DNA from 3 places in the Sporosarcina sp. P25 genome. Region 1 is predicted to be linked to each of the others. Evidence: riboswitches for the same ligand, from Rfam matches in the RefSeq annotation. Region 1 holds a riboswitch; each other region holds the start of a gene.
The links. A riboswitch is a leader RNA that binds a small molecule or an ion and turns the genes downstream of it on or off. The one in region 1 is predicted to bind thiamine pyrophosphate.
Positions count from the first base shown of each region.

Region 2: another riboswitch for thiamine pyrophosphate. It lies ahead of CSV70_RS07060 (thiamine phosphate synthase); the one in region 1 lies ahead of CSV70_RS01200 (ABC transporter ATP-binding protein).
Region 3: another riboswitch for thiamine pyrophosphate. It lies ahead of thiM (hydroxyethylthiazole kinase); the one in region 1 lies ahead of CSV70_RS01200 (ABC transporter ATP-binding protein).

Region 1 is NZ_PDYV01000001.1:252,036-256,699, forward strand. It holds gene CSV70_RS01190 (ABC transporter substrate-binding protein) at 1-769, opposite strand, end outside; gene CSV70_RS01195 (ABC transporter permease) at 766-1,518, opposite strand; gene CSV70_RS01200 (ABC transporter ATP-binding protein) at 1,515-2,282, opposite strand; TPP riboswitch at 2,370-2,467, opposite strand; cobalamin riboswitch at 2,609-2,796, shown strand; gene CSV70_RS01205 (DUF4430 domain-containing protein) at 2,919-4,664, shown strand, end outside.
Region 2 is NZ_PDYV01000006.1:17,537-22,200, reverse strand. It holds gene CSV70_RS07080 (hypothetical protein) at 1-148, shown strand, start outside; gene CSV70_RS07075 (DUF2653 family protein) at 133-423, shown strand; gene CSV70_RS07070 (superoxide dismutase family protein) at 641-1,249, opposite strand; gene CSV70_RS07065 (phosphoribosylaminoimidazolesuccinocarboxamide synthase) at 1,692-2,372, opposite strand; TPP riboswitch at 2,633-2,741, shown strand; gene CSV70_RS07060 (thiamine phosphate synthase) at 2,812-3,411, shown strand; gene thiS (sulfur carrier protein ThiS) at 3,395-3,601, shown strand; gene CSV70_RS07050 (thiazole synthase) at 3,598-4,371, shown strand; gene CSV70_RS07045 (ThiF family adenylyltransferase) at 4,368-4,664, shown strand, end outside.
Region 3 is NZ_PDYV01000002.1:235,178-239,841, forward strand. It holds gene thiE (thiamine phosphate synthase) at 1-366, opposite strand, end outside; gene thiD (bifunctional hydroxymethylpyrimidine kinase/phosphomethylpyrimidine kinase) at 366-1,181, opposite strand; gene thiM (hydroxyethylthiazole kinase) at 1,201-1,971, opposite strand; TPP riboswitch at 2,034-2,136, opposite strand; gene CSV70_RS02920 (DUF3238 domain-containing protein) at 2,329-3,525, shown strand; gene CSV70_RS02925 (endospore germination permease) at 3,637-4,664, shown strand, end outside.

The sequences.
Region 1 (4,664 bases):
CCATAAATTCATAGCCTTTTTGAGCTGCTCGCCAGAAAGCCTGGATGGCGTCTTGTTCTTTATCCCATGTATCATCACTCGTCAACAACACGATTTCACTATAATTCGGCACGCCATAGTCTACTGGATTAAAGTAGCGCGTTTTGAATCCTTTCGAGTCCATAACAGGCACTTCGTGGTTAATAAATGTTCCTGTTACGGCATCGACGCGTTTCGAAACGAGTGAAGATTCCAATTCAAATCCAACATCGATCATATTCACTTTGTCATAATCGCCACCGTCATTCGTTACCATCGTTTTAATCAGAGATTCGTTCAGTGGAATTCCAGGATAGCCAACTGTTTTGCCTTCGAGATCTTTAGGTGATTGAATCGAGCTTTCTTCCAACATGACTGTGTAATTAAGCGGCTCACGTACGATGGAGGCAATCGCTTTAACCGGAATATTTTCATTTGCTTGCGCTAAAATGACGTCCGGTTGGTAATACAATCCAAGTGTCACTTTACCAGCTGCGGTCAAGTTCATTGGGTCGGTCGGATTGGCAGGGAATTGAATGTCCACTTCCACGTTTTCTTCATTAAAAAATCCTTTTTCTTGCGCAACATATATATAGCTATGTACGGCATTCGGATACCAGTCGAGCATAATGCTGACTTTTTTCTTTTCATTGTTCGGTGTCTCTTCTTGATTGGCAGGGGTTGTATCATTTGTACATCCCACTAGAAGTAGAAGAAGACACGTGATGCTAAGGAACAGACGTTTTTTCATTGATGATTCCTCCATTGTAAAAAGTATTTTTCTATTACGACAACGAGTAAAAAGAAGATAATGCCTACTGCCGAAAGCAAGACGATCGGTGCGAATACAGCAGCACTATCAAATTGCGTCATCATTCTTCTGCTGAAATACCCAAGTCCTGCCTGCGCGCCTAACCATTCTCCAATGGCCGCACCGATTACGCTAAGTGTGACCGCCACTTTGAGTCCAGAGAAGAAAGATGGCAAAGCGGAAGGTAGGTCTAGCTTATAGAAGATATCTTTGGCGGATGCGCCCATTGTCAACATTAACTCACGTAAGTTCTTATCTGACGAGCGTAAGCCGTCGAATACGCTGACGGTGATCGGGAAAAAAGTGATCAAGACGGTGACTGCGACTTTACTCCAAATGCTGTAGCCGAACCACAAGACAAAAATCGGTGCAAGCGCAATGACAGGAATCGTTTGCGACGCGATCAAAATAGGGTAAAATGCTTGCTCAATTGGTTTCTTACTATACATCGCAATCGCTAGTGTGGATCCGATGATGATCGAAATCGATAAGCCGATCAAAATAGTTAAAGCAGTCGGAGGTAAGTGATGGATAAACAGCTCCGTTTTCAGCTCCCATAATCTAATCAGAATCGCTGAAGGGGACGGAAAGAGGAAACTTTTGTCGTAAAGTCGCGCTGCGATTTCCCATACGCCAAGTAGCATCGCGACGAGAAGTATAGACCAACTATACGAAGTCATCTTCTTCATAGCCGCGCCTCCGAACGAAGCTCGCTGATCAGTTGCTCTTTCAGTTCCATCAGTTCCGGTCGTGCCAAGTCTCGCATAGTGCGTGGTCGGCTGAGAGGTACGACGACTTCGCGAATCGCCTGTACCGGTTTTTCAGCAAGTACAAAGATGCGATCAGATAGGAATAAGGCTTCGTCAATATCATGTGTGATGAAGACGATCGTTTTATCGAGCTTCTGCCATTGATCGATTAGCCACTCTTGCATCGTCAGCCGCGTGATCGCATCTAGTGCACTAAATGGCTCGTCCAATAATAAAATATTTGAGCCGGTCAGGATTGTGCGCAAAAAAGAAACACGTTGTCGCATCCCGCCTGATAAGTTTCCAGGATAGGCGTTTTCTTCTCCTGCCAGTCCGAAGTCAGCAAGTAACTGGATGATTTCATCGGAAGAAGGTTTACGTTTTTGAAGCTCTACAGGTAATTGAACATTTTCAAGAATCGTCCGCCACGGCATGAGTAAGTCTTGCTGCGGCATATACCCAACCTTGCCTAACCGCTTCGTTGTCACTACTCCGTCCAATAAAATCTGTCCACTGTCAGGGTTCTCTAGGCCAGTGATGAGTCGAAATAACGTGCTTTTGCCATAGCCGCTTGGTCCAATGATGCTAACGAATTCGCCTTCCTTCACGTGCCAGTCAACTTGATCGAAAATAACAGTTGGTTTCGAAGCTTTCGTTGCTTGATAATGAAAAGAGACATTAGTAAACTCTAAAACTTTATTCATCATATTCTTACCACTTCTCATTTCTTAAAAAAATTCACACAAAAAAACCACTTCTCTATGCGAAGCGGTTGCATAGTACGGATAAAATCCGTCATATGTCCACTTCCCTCCGCTAGCATTATCTAGAGCAGGTTCAAGGGTTAAGGCGAACGCCTCTCTCAGCAAAAGCACCCCTAGTGTTTATCCATCTCTTATCGTTACATAGTCTGAAAAGATAGTCAAGATAGCGTTGAGAGAAATCGGTATAGGATAGAAGCCTGTATAATACATGAACCGTCAAATATTACGCTATTGCAATTGTTATGTCGACTCCTTATGATAAAGAGGAGTTTATAGCGTATTTTGGTGTCTTGCTAGTTTGCAAGACTTAAAAAGGAATCAGGTGAAAATCCTGAACGGTCCGGCCACTGTAATTGGAAAGTGACTTCAGACAACCACTGGTATTCGTACTGGGAAGGTTGAAGTTGCGTTTGTATCCAAAAGTCAGGAGACTTACCATAATACCATGCTTACAACCTTCCGGAAAAAGGTGTGTATGTGGTGTTGTATTAGGTACGTCTAAACACGCATCCATCCATCCTTGTCTCTTTCCGGAGGCGGGATTTTTTTATTGAAAAAAATAGGGGGTAGGAGTCGTTGAAGAAAGGTAGTCGAGTAAGTAAGGTATTATCTGTGTTGCTAAGTTTGATGTTGGTATTGTCGTTTGTAACTCCGGTGGTACAAGCAGTTGATACAGGTGTAGAGAATACAAAAGGAACGGTTGCCGAGCAGACAGATGTGGAAGACTTATTAGCTAAAACCGTTCAGTTTTATAAAAACAAAGAGATGAAACTGGATTCGTGGCAAACATTAGTCGGGCTTTACGCAGCAGGTGAAGATCTGAATGATGGCGAGTGGGTATTACCAGAATGGCAAAAAAAAGAGCCAAGTCATTTGGAACCTATACATTATGGTACAGAACATATTCGCTATATCTTCGGGTTACTCGCAATGAACGAAGATCCAGCCGATGCATGGGAAACGAAGCGTAATCTTTATGTAGAATTAGCATCGCAACAAAACAAAGATACAGGCGCATTTGGTGGCATTAATAAACATATGTGGGCATTGCTTGCGATGGATACAGGCGAACGTCTAGGAGCCAATTTAGGCGAGTGGAATAAAGATACGAAACAAAAAGCACTACAATTTTTACTCGATAAGCAAAATGAAGATGGCGGATATTCATTCAGCGGTACGGTTTCAGACCCAGATATGACAGGTATGGGCATGATCGCATTGTCTAATTATCAAGGGGAAGAAGCGGCGGATGCAGCTATTGAAAGAACGAAGGACTTACTACGAGCTAGACAACTAGACTTACAGACGGGTGGATTTAATTCGCCAGGTAAATTTGGAATGGGCGATAATGCCAATTCAACAGCGACAGCGATTTGGGGTCTAGCTGCAGTAAATGAAAACGTACTAGCAGAGAAATGGCATATTGGAAATCAGACAGTAGTAGATGCAATAAAAGGTTTCCAGTTAGAAGATGGCTCATATAAGTGGAAAGTGACTGATAAGAAAACCAACTTAATGGCGACTGAGCAAGTATTACTTGCGCTAGCAGACATAAATGCGGGAAGTTCAGTTTGGAATCGAATTGCTTTAAAAGCAGAGCAGCCTACAGCCCACGTGAAAATCGATGGATTAGATGGCTCTATTCTTTCAGAAACTGAAGTCACATTCGAAGAAGACAGTACGGTTGTACAAGTTGTTGAACAGTTGTTACAGGAACAAGATATTCCTTTTGAGATAGATGAACTGAAAAAGAATTTTGTGTCGATTAATGACATTCAAAATGGAAGCTTACATGGCACTGATCAGTGGGTGGTGGAAGTAAATGAAGGATCATCTACTTCACTAATCGATACTATAGTGAACGAACAGGATAAGATTCACATTTTTTATAAACGCAATGCAGTTTTCAAATCCAACACGAAGTTGAAAGTCGGGGACAAGAATCCGACTATTGAACTCACATTACATGGAGACGCGTTTACGGAAGCGGCCTCAGACGCTAGTAACTGGACTATAGGTAATAGAGGCCTAACAGTTGGCTCCGTTACCGTTGAAAGTAACCAGAAAGTACTTCTACATGTGCAAGGCGAAGTACCAAATGAAGTGTTATCCATAACGGGACTTGCTGAAGCAGTGCATTCAAATGTAAACACTACCGCAAATATATCTTCGGTGGAACCAGTAGTAAGCCGTTCGGTAGACGAGATGCTCGCGGATACGTTACGTTTTTATGAAGTAGAGAGATATAATAAGGATAACTTTAGATGGGGTATGCCGGGAATTAGTTGGACGGAACTGGTTGGATTGGGCGCATCTAGTTCG
Region 2 (4,664 bases), on a different contig from region 1:
TATGGGTATGCTCGGCTCCATTATGGGCTTGATGATTAACGTGTTAGCGATTGTCTTCATCATTTACATGGTTCGCAAGATTTTCGCGATCTTCAAAGAGAAAGAGCGTAAACGCAATGAGGATATGAATCAATGGAACAACAGATAATCTACGAACAAGACGTAGTGAATGCGGTTTGTGTCTTAATTGCAAAAGAGTCACGTGCAATGCCAGACGACGTGGAAGTCGAACTTGCTTACGATGACGACACTGGGTTTTCAGCAGATGCAGAGCTTAACGGCAAAATGCATCACTTGGACACTTCCCGTCTCGTCGAAGCGCTTCGCCTTTGGATTGAGCAGTATCTCGATCAAGATCCGATGGCAGCAGGCATTCAGCTAAAGCTGGATGATGAAGAAGGGATTATCGCGATCGTTCGATAATCAACAGGACGCCCCTTTCCGGGAGGGCGTTCTTTTTTTCGTCTGTGGGAATGAAGAGACCGTTAGAAAGAAGGATGGTGATATGCATTCTTCCATTTTATCATTAGGATCGAAACCCCTTGTAAATACAGATTATCCAGTTCTTATATATTTCGATTAAGACTTCGTCCACGCGAAAAAAGGATGCCCCACACCTCGGGACATCCTGCCTTACCTCTTACTTCATATTCTCAGATGTAATCTCTGCACAAGCAAATGGTGTTCCTGAATTGCCTGCTGGATCGGTAATGTTATCATCTGCGCCTTCATGGATAATCAATGCACTTCCATCTTCATCCATTAACGAATTTTCTTTTCCAGACTCAAGCGTAACTGCATCTGTCGTCACAGTAACTTTTGCGTTACCTTCTTCATCCGCCACAAGATTCTCCAAATCTCCTGCGTGGTGTCCTTCTGGATTCTCTAATCCATGCTTTTTATCTGTTGGGTTGAAATGACCGCCAGCAGACTCTTTAAAGTCCGGTGCAGTACAGACGCCCGTTTCATGGAAGTGCATACCGTGTTCTCCTGGCTCAAGGCCGGATACATCGATATCCATTGCTACTCCAGATGGCCCTTGCGTTAGCGTTACAGAACCAATTTCTTCTCCATCCACATTTATAACCGGTGCCATCACTTCAGGCTCCACTGTCTCCTCTTCTACAACTGGATCACCCGTGCCGTTCACCGGTTCTTTTTCTTTTTCATTTCCTTCATCCGTAGCGCCCCCGCAAGCTGCCATCAATAACGCTGAGCTCAATGCAATACTTGGTAATTTCCACATCATTAAATTCCTCCTTGTATAAGTTATGTAATTCATTGTTCATTACTGATTGGATAATGAACTCATAGTGTGTAGTGTACCCCATTTCTCAAAATTCTAACATGTATCTATCATTTTAAGAGCGGATTGCGGACTGGATAGAGCGGTTACCCTGTGACATTGAGCGTTTACCGCTGGACTTTGAGCGCTTTACGCCCGACATAGAGCGTTTACACAGACACATTGAGCGCTTAACGACAAACATAGAGCGCAACCGCATCCCCCTTCCAACAAATAAATGAAAGCCGCAGACAGATTAAAGTTTCGCTGATAGAAAAGGCCCTTTCATTAGCTAGAATTCACTACCGCACACTGGTGATAAAGCAAACTATGTATCGCCACACACACTGGTTGCTAGTATAGGAAATATAAAAAACCGGAAACATTTTTCGTTTCCGGTCAAATTTTATGAGAATAATATCTTTTCTAATTCCATTGGTTCAATATATGTATCGCCTCGATAAACGCGCATATTGCCTCCTGAAATTTCATCGATCAACATGATGTTGCGCTCAGGATCGCGACCGAATTCCAATTTGATATCATATAGTTCTAAACCTTTTTCCGCCATCTCTTTTCGTACTACTTCAGAAATTTGCTTTGTTAATTCTTTAAGTGTCGCATATTCTTCATGCGTTAAAATGTGAAGTTGTGCCAAAGCATCTTCCGAAATAGGTGGATCTTGACGTTCATCGTCTTTCAGCGTCACTTCCACGTAAGCATCCAGTACTTGTCCTTCTTCAGCGTATGCACCGAATCTGCGCAAGAAACTTCCGACCGCACGGTATCGACAAATCACTTCTAATCCTTTACCAAAGACCGTAGCAGGCTTCACCGTCATCGTCACTTCATCCAGATCGGCATCGATGTAATGTGTCGGTACGTTTTGCTCCTCCAATTTCTCGAAAAAGTATTTCGTCATGCGAAGTCCAGACTTCCCGGCACCTTCAATCGTCAGGCCTACTGTGTTGGCACCTGGATCAAATACACCATCTTCCCCTGTTACATCATCCTTGAATTTCAATAGCACGTGGCCATCTTCCAAGCGGTAGACGTCTTTCGTTTTACCAGAATAGGTTAATTTCATCCGTACGATTCTCCTCTATTCATAAATGTGTACTACCTATTCAGTATAAAGCACTTTGACGAGAAGAAAAAGTATTGTTTGACAAAAGTTGATGGACGTCCAGGTCATTTTCACAAAATAATCTTATACGTAGGATAATTAATACAAGTGAATTGAGGTAAATGAATAAAATAGTTTGACGCAATCATCTTCTAATTTTTATGAAGAAACTCTTTTCATTCTCTCACACACATGATACGCTAGTTCTGAAAATGAAATATTTTGACCATTAGGGGAATCCTTTACAAGGACTGAGAAAAGAGTGTGGCTCTGAAACCCTTATTACCTGAACAGGTTAGCACCTGCGGAGGGAAGTGGCGAGTCGTTCCGTATGTATTTCTGTCGACACATCCACCACTTTCCGATTCGGGAAGTGGTTTTTTCTATTGGAGGGGCATGAATGAAATTACTTGGCGTGACCGATGACCGTCTTTCGCTTGATGAACTAACACTTCACTTGCAACAGACAATACCGTTTCTGGATGCTATGATCTTGCGTGAAAAGTCCAAGACAGATGAACAACTGATAGATGTGATTTCACGTCTTGCGAATAGTGGATTCCCACTTGAAAAGCTCATTATACATGCCAGACCTTACGTAGCCAGCAAGCTAAACCTTTCGAACGTGCAGTTGCCGGGCTATGGCATGAGTGTACGGGATGCACGTCGGAAGTTTCCCGAGCTAACATTCGGCTGCTCGATTCATTCAATAGAAGAGGCAAAAAAAGCTACGACAGAAGGAGCAGATTGGCTCTTATACGGGCATGTTTTCGAAACAAAATCAAAACCCGGCCTACCAGCACGCGGTACCGACGAATTGTTTTCTATTGCGAAGTATAGTTCGATTCCCGTATATGCAATCGGCGGAATTCAGCCACATCATTTGCCTGATTTGCAGCGAAACAACGTAGCAGGCGCGGCTGTATTATCCCCTATGCGGTCACTAAACGTTTTACAGAGTTATAGAAAAGGAGAGGCGTTTAATGGAGAAAATGATTGACTTGAACGGAAAGTCGTATTCAGTCGTTCCGGAAGTAAGGACGATTCAGCAGTTACTTGAGCATTTAGGACTTGGTGATCGTATTTTGATTGTGGAGAAAAACAAAGAAATTTTGCAAAAAGAGTACTACGATGCACCGATTATGGATCGAGACCAAATTGAAATCATTCATTTTGTAGGAGGCGGATGAAGATGTTAAAAATTGCAGATAAAGAATTCTCTTCACGTTTATTATTAGGTACAGGGAAATACCCTTCATTTGATATACAAAAGCAGGCAGTCGCAGAATCAGAAGCAGACATCCTCACATTCGCGGTACGGCGCATGGATATTTTTGAAGCATCGCAGCCTAATTTTCTAGAGCAATTGGATTTAACTCGCTATACATTGCTTCCAAATACTGCAGGTGCAAGCACAGCAGAAGAAGCCGTACATATCGCGCGTCTCGCAAAAGCATCCGGACTTTGTGACATGGTAAAGGTTGAAATCATTGGGTGCAGCCGTTCATTGCTGCCAGACCCTGTAGAAACATTACGTGCTTCTGAAACGCTATTAGAGGAAGGCTTTATTGTATTGCCTTATACGTCAGACGATGTAGTACTCGCAAAAAGACTATGCGAATTAGGCGTTCATGCCATCATGCCGGGCGCTGCGCCAATCGGTTCAGGCAGAGGCATTCTGAACCCGCTGAATCTGTCATTCATCATTGAGCAGTCCAATGTCCCCGTGATCATCGATGCAGGCGTTGGCTCACCAAAAGACGCAGCATTCGCGATGGAGCTCGGAGCAGACGGTGTCTTGTTAAATACAGCAGTGTCAGAAGCGGCAAATCCTGTCATGATGGCAGCCGCAATGAAGATGGCGATTGAAGCGGGACGTCTCGGTTATAAGGCAGGACGTATGCCAGTACGTGACTATGGTGTAGCTAGCAGTCCCACTGAAGGACTTGTGACAAATTGATTGGTAAATATTCTCGGCAAGAGCTGTTTACACCGATCGGACTGGTTGGGCAACAGCGTATTCGTGAAGCAAAAGTTTTCGTCTTAGGAGCGGGTGCACTCGGTTCTTCTGGAGCGGAGATGCTAGTCCGGGCAGGTGTCGGTGAACTGACGATTGTCGATCGCGATATTTTGGAATGGACCAATCTCCATAGACAGCAATTATACACGGAACAGGATGTCATCGATCAATTGCCAAAAGCAATTGCAGCGGAAAGCCGATTGCGCGCTATCAACAGCGATGTGAAAGTGCGT
Region 3 (4,664 bases), on a different contig from region 1:
TTCTTGTGCATTGTGAGTCGAAACCCCAAGCCATTTATCCGGACCAATTCGCTGACGCACGCTGTCTGCCCGTTCATCATCTTGTCCTACATGAACCCCGTCCGCATTAATTGCCAATGCAAGATCCACATCGTCATTGATGATGAAAGGAACGCGATACAATCTGCATAGCGCCTGACACTTTCTGGCAAACCCGAGCAAAGCTTCGCCTTCGAGGGCATGTAATCCTTTTTCACGCAACTGAAAACATGTGACACCCCCGCGAAGAGCTGCTTCCACTATTGCTAATGGATCTTGATTCCCTGAGTTTGGTGTGCCCATTACAAAATATAAACCTAATGCTTTCTTCAATCCTATATTTGACATCAGTGTATCTCCTTTTTTAGATCACCATATGCCCAATGATTTGTCGGTCCATGGCCTGAACCGATCTTCAAGCCATTTTCAATCGCGGCTTGTATGAATTGCTTCGCTTCGGCAACTGCATCCGTCAAGGAATAGCCTTTAGCTAGAAAACTTGTCAACGCCGCTGCAAATGTGCATCCGGTTCCATGTGTGTCTTTAGTTTGGATCCAAGGTGTAGTTACAGTGAATGACTGACCTTCTTCGTCCGCGTAATAATCCTTTGCGTCCAACACATCATTACGGTGGCCGCCTTTCATAACGACGGCTTTCGCTCCCATTTGGATAAAAGCAGCTGCGGCTTGCTGAATGTCTTCATCTGTTCGTATTTTCATTCCGGTCAGTACTTCCGCTTCAGGAATATTCGGAGTCACAATGGTAGCCAGTGGCAACAAATGCTCTTTTAATGCTTGAATCGCCTGTTGTTGCAATAAAGTTTGTCCTCCCTTTGCAATCATGACAGGGTCAATGACTAATGGAAACGAAGGGTATTCTTTTAATAGCGTAGCTACTTCAGTAATAATTTCTGCAGAAAACAGCATCCCGGTTTTACATGCTTTTACATCAAAATCATCAAGTACTGCACGTATTTGTGCTATTACTCCTTCTGTTTGTATTGGATAAACACCGTGAACACCGTGTGTGTTCTGAGCAGTCACCGCGGTTATAGCAGAAGTGCCAAATACACCTAGTTCCTGGAACGTTTTTAAGTCGGCTTGAATTCCTGCGCCACCTCCGCTATCCGAACCGGCAATGGTCAATGCTACTTGTACTGTCAATTGAAAAACCTCCTGTCTATTAGGTTGAAAATGTTTTCGATTCTCTATCCAATGTATGTAATGTATTTATGAAGTTCACAGCAAAGTCGCCAGGACCACGTGAAATTTTTGCTGTCTGTTCACCAGCCCGTTTATAAAATGAAAGTGCATCTGCTACGGCTTCCAAGGGATGCTCCATTCCTACAGAGAGAAAAGCACCCGTGATAGAACTAAGTAAACACCCCGTACCTGTAATGGTAGTCATCATGGGGTGACCGCCTGTAATGGATAATGTGGAATCACCATCCGTGACAATATCCACTTCGCCTGATACTGCAACCAGACAGTTATACTTGCGAGCAGTCATTGTCGCTATACTTTTGATGTCGGCAGAACCTTCACCTGCGTCAACACCCTTGGCGGCCCATGGAACATCTGCAATTGCAGCAAGTTCCCCTGCATTACAACGGATCAGTGTGACGTCTACTTCGTTCAGTACTTTCAGGACGCTAGCTTTACGAAAAGCTGTGGCGCCTGCACCCACAGGGTCTAGTACGACGGGTTTTCCTACTGCGCGGGCACTGTTTCCTGCCAAAATCATTGCATCTACTGTTTGTTGCTTCAATGTGCCAATATTTAAAATGCTGCAAGAGGCAATTCTAGCGATATCTTCTGCTTCTTCTACTGCATCCGCCATAACGGGAGAAGCGCCTATTGCAAGTAAACCATTTGCTTGGAAATTCGCGACTACAAAATTTGTAATGCAATGAACGAGCGGTTGCCTTTGACGAAGTTCTTGAATAAGCTGCATGTTTCTTTTCCTCCCTTTAAAGGTATATATACAAAAAACCCATGCATAGATGGGCAATTGGGTATGAAAACTACCCACTTCCCTCCGCTAGTATGTGCTAGATCAGGTTCAAAGGGTTTGCGTAATCGCATCTCAGCCGAAAAGAAGGCGCCCCTAGTGGTGGCTATGTATCAGACAGGCTAATTATATCATATACATGAAAAAGGTTGAAATAATACTGGGATTAGAAGGTCTAAGTATTTGGAAATGAGCGATTCCGAATAGACAAAGAGGTATAACGATATGCTGAATGTTACATAATTATCTGAAGGCGTATAACTGTTTCAGATGAAATAGATAAAAGGGAGCAGATCGCAAATGGAGAAATTATTTGAAATTCAACAGATGGTTCATTCATTGGATGATATATCATTCACATGGAGTGACACAGGTGGTTATTATCGTGTTTATAAAAATGACAGGCAAGTATATGAAGGAACGGCTCCAAAGTTTACGGATGGTGAATTAGACCCGTCACATCCTTTTCAATATACAGTGGAACGAGTAGAGGAAGGACGGGTTCAAGATGTGATTGTTATCCAGACGTCCGCCCTAACAGAAGTACAGGAAGATGAACATCCTTTACAACGCTTAGTCATTACAACGATTGTCGCCCCATCACAAATTGCACTGTCATGGGAGTGGATTAAGGACGTAGAGAAGTTTGATATTTACCGCAACGGACAATACATCGAGACAATTACTGATAATCGTTTTATTGATCGTGAGACAAGTCTTTCTGAGTCGGTAGTATATAGTGTCGCGGCAACGCGTCCATTGATTGACAGCAATCAGAAAATGAATGTCAGTAAATCGATCGCATCAAAAGTGTATGAAGTGATTATGCCTCGAAATCTTGAGAATAAACCGACAGAAGAAATCTACACTTTTTCTGTACGGGTAAAGCAGCGGAATCAATTACTAAAACCGGTAGCTGACAGGAAAAAGACAAAAGAAGTGGAACAGTGGAAGTTCCGTTATACGACATTTTTAAAGGAAGATATTATAAAGAATCCGAATCTCTTTTCACCGATACCATACTTTACAGGAGATGATCGGGACTTTAATCCAGAAGGGAAAAGCTTCCGTACCCGTGTGGATATAGAAGGAGAGTTTATCGGGGGAGACAGTACATTGCAATTTACGAAAGCCACGGGACCGTCAATCGGCTTGAATACGATGAAACGGTATAAGCGTCATGACCATGCGTCTGTAGATGGTATAGACATTGATCGGTTGGAAGGGAAATCGACAGAAGTTCATTTTACAATCAATCATGACGTAGGCAATCCATTAACCACTTCACCGCCAATTCATTATGAAGTGAAAGCTCATGTGGATCAGGAAGGGAACATTGACCTGGTTGGCTATCATAATGATGCACCTCATCATGAAATTTATTTAGCGCTTGACGGAGAGGACTGGCGTTCCGTCCATCGTACTGAAAGTGAAGGATTAGCGTATTTGTCAGGTGTGCTGGGAGATAATTATTGGCGTTATACCACATGTAATTAATGCAGTTGAGAAAATAGTATTATCCATCCCCTCTATTCTATCGTCTAGTAAGTATAATTTTATCTATTATTGTCAAAGCTAAATGATATAAAAACGTTAGAGGGTTTTCGTATGAAAAAAACCGGTTCTATAAGTGTCTTGCATGTTATTTTCCTGTCGATGACAATAATTGGTTTGAAAAATCATGTGACTATTATCCCGTCATTGGTGAAAGGGGCGGGAAGGGATGGATGGATATCTATTCTAGTTGCAACTATTGCAATCTTTCCTTGGCTTTTTCTCGTACTTTACATCCATAAAAAATCAAATCAACAACCGTTAACAAAGTGGTTGGAGACGAACATCGGGAAAGTCGCTACAGCCATATTCCGGTATGTAACGGCTTTCTTTTTAATTATTATGGCCGCATTTACAATGGGTGAGACATTATTTTGGATGGTGTCAACTTTTCTGCCAGAAACGCCTATGCTGCCGTTGGTAATCGTTTACACCATTTTATGTATCCTACTTGTCACCACAAACTTACAAACGATTGCGATGGTTAATGTACTTATTTTATTTTGGATCGTTATTTTAGGTTTTTTTATTGCATTTACGAATATGCAAGTGAAAAATTATGAGTTGCTTCAACCTTTTTTGGAACATGGATTTCAACCTGTACTCACTACCGCGATGTTTGCAGCATCCGGATTTGTCGAGATTTTGTTGTTCTTGTTCATACAACAACAAGTCAAAGATCGGATGCGGTGGTATCATTTCGCTATTATGCTTTTCATTTTAATGGGTTTGACCATGGGTCCTACCATTGGAGCCATAACGGAGTTTGGTCCAACCGAAGCGATAAAACAAAGATTTCCCGCCTATGAAGAATGGGGACTGGGATCGGTTGGGCGGTTTATCGAGCATTTTGATTTTGCTTCAATTTATCAATGGTTGTCAGGTGCATTCATAAGAGTGGGGCTTCTTTTATTCATAGCAGCGGACTTGTTAAATATGACAGGAGACAAACAGCGTATTTGGAAAATACTTGCCCCCGCTTTTTTCTTTATGACGTTGTCGTTATCTCTTTTGGATGATCGTCTTTTTCATACCATTAAAGGAGATTATGTATTGATCATCACTTTATTCTTCATGCTCTT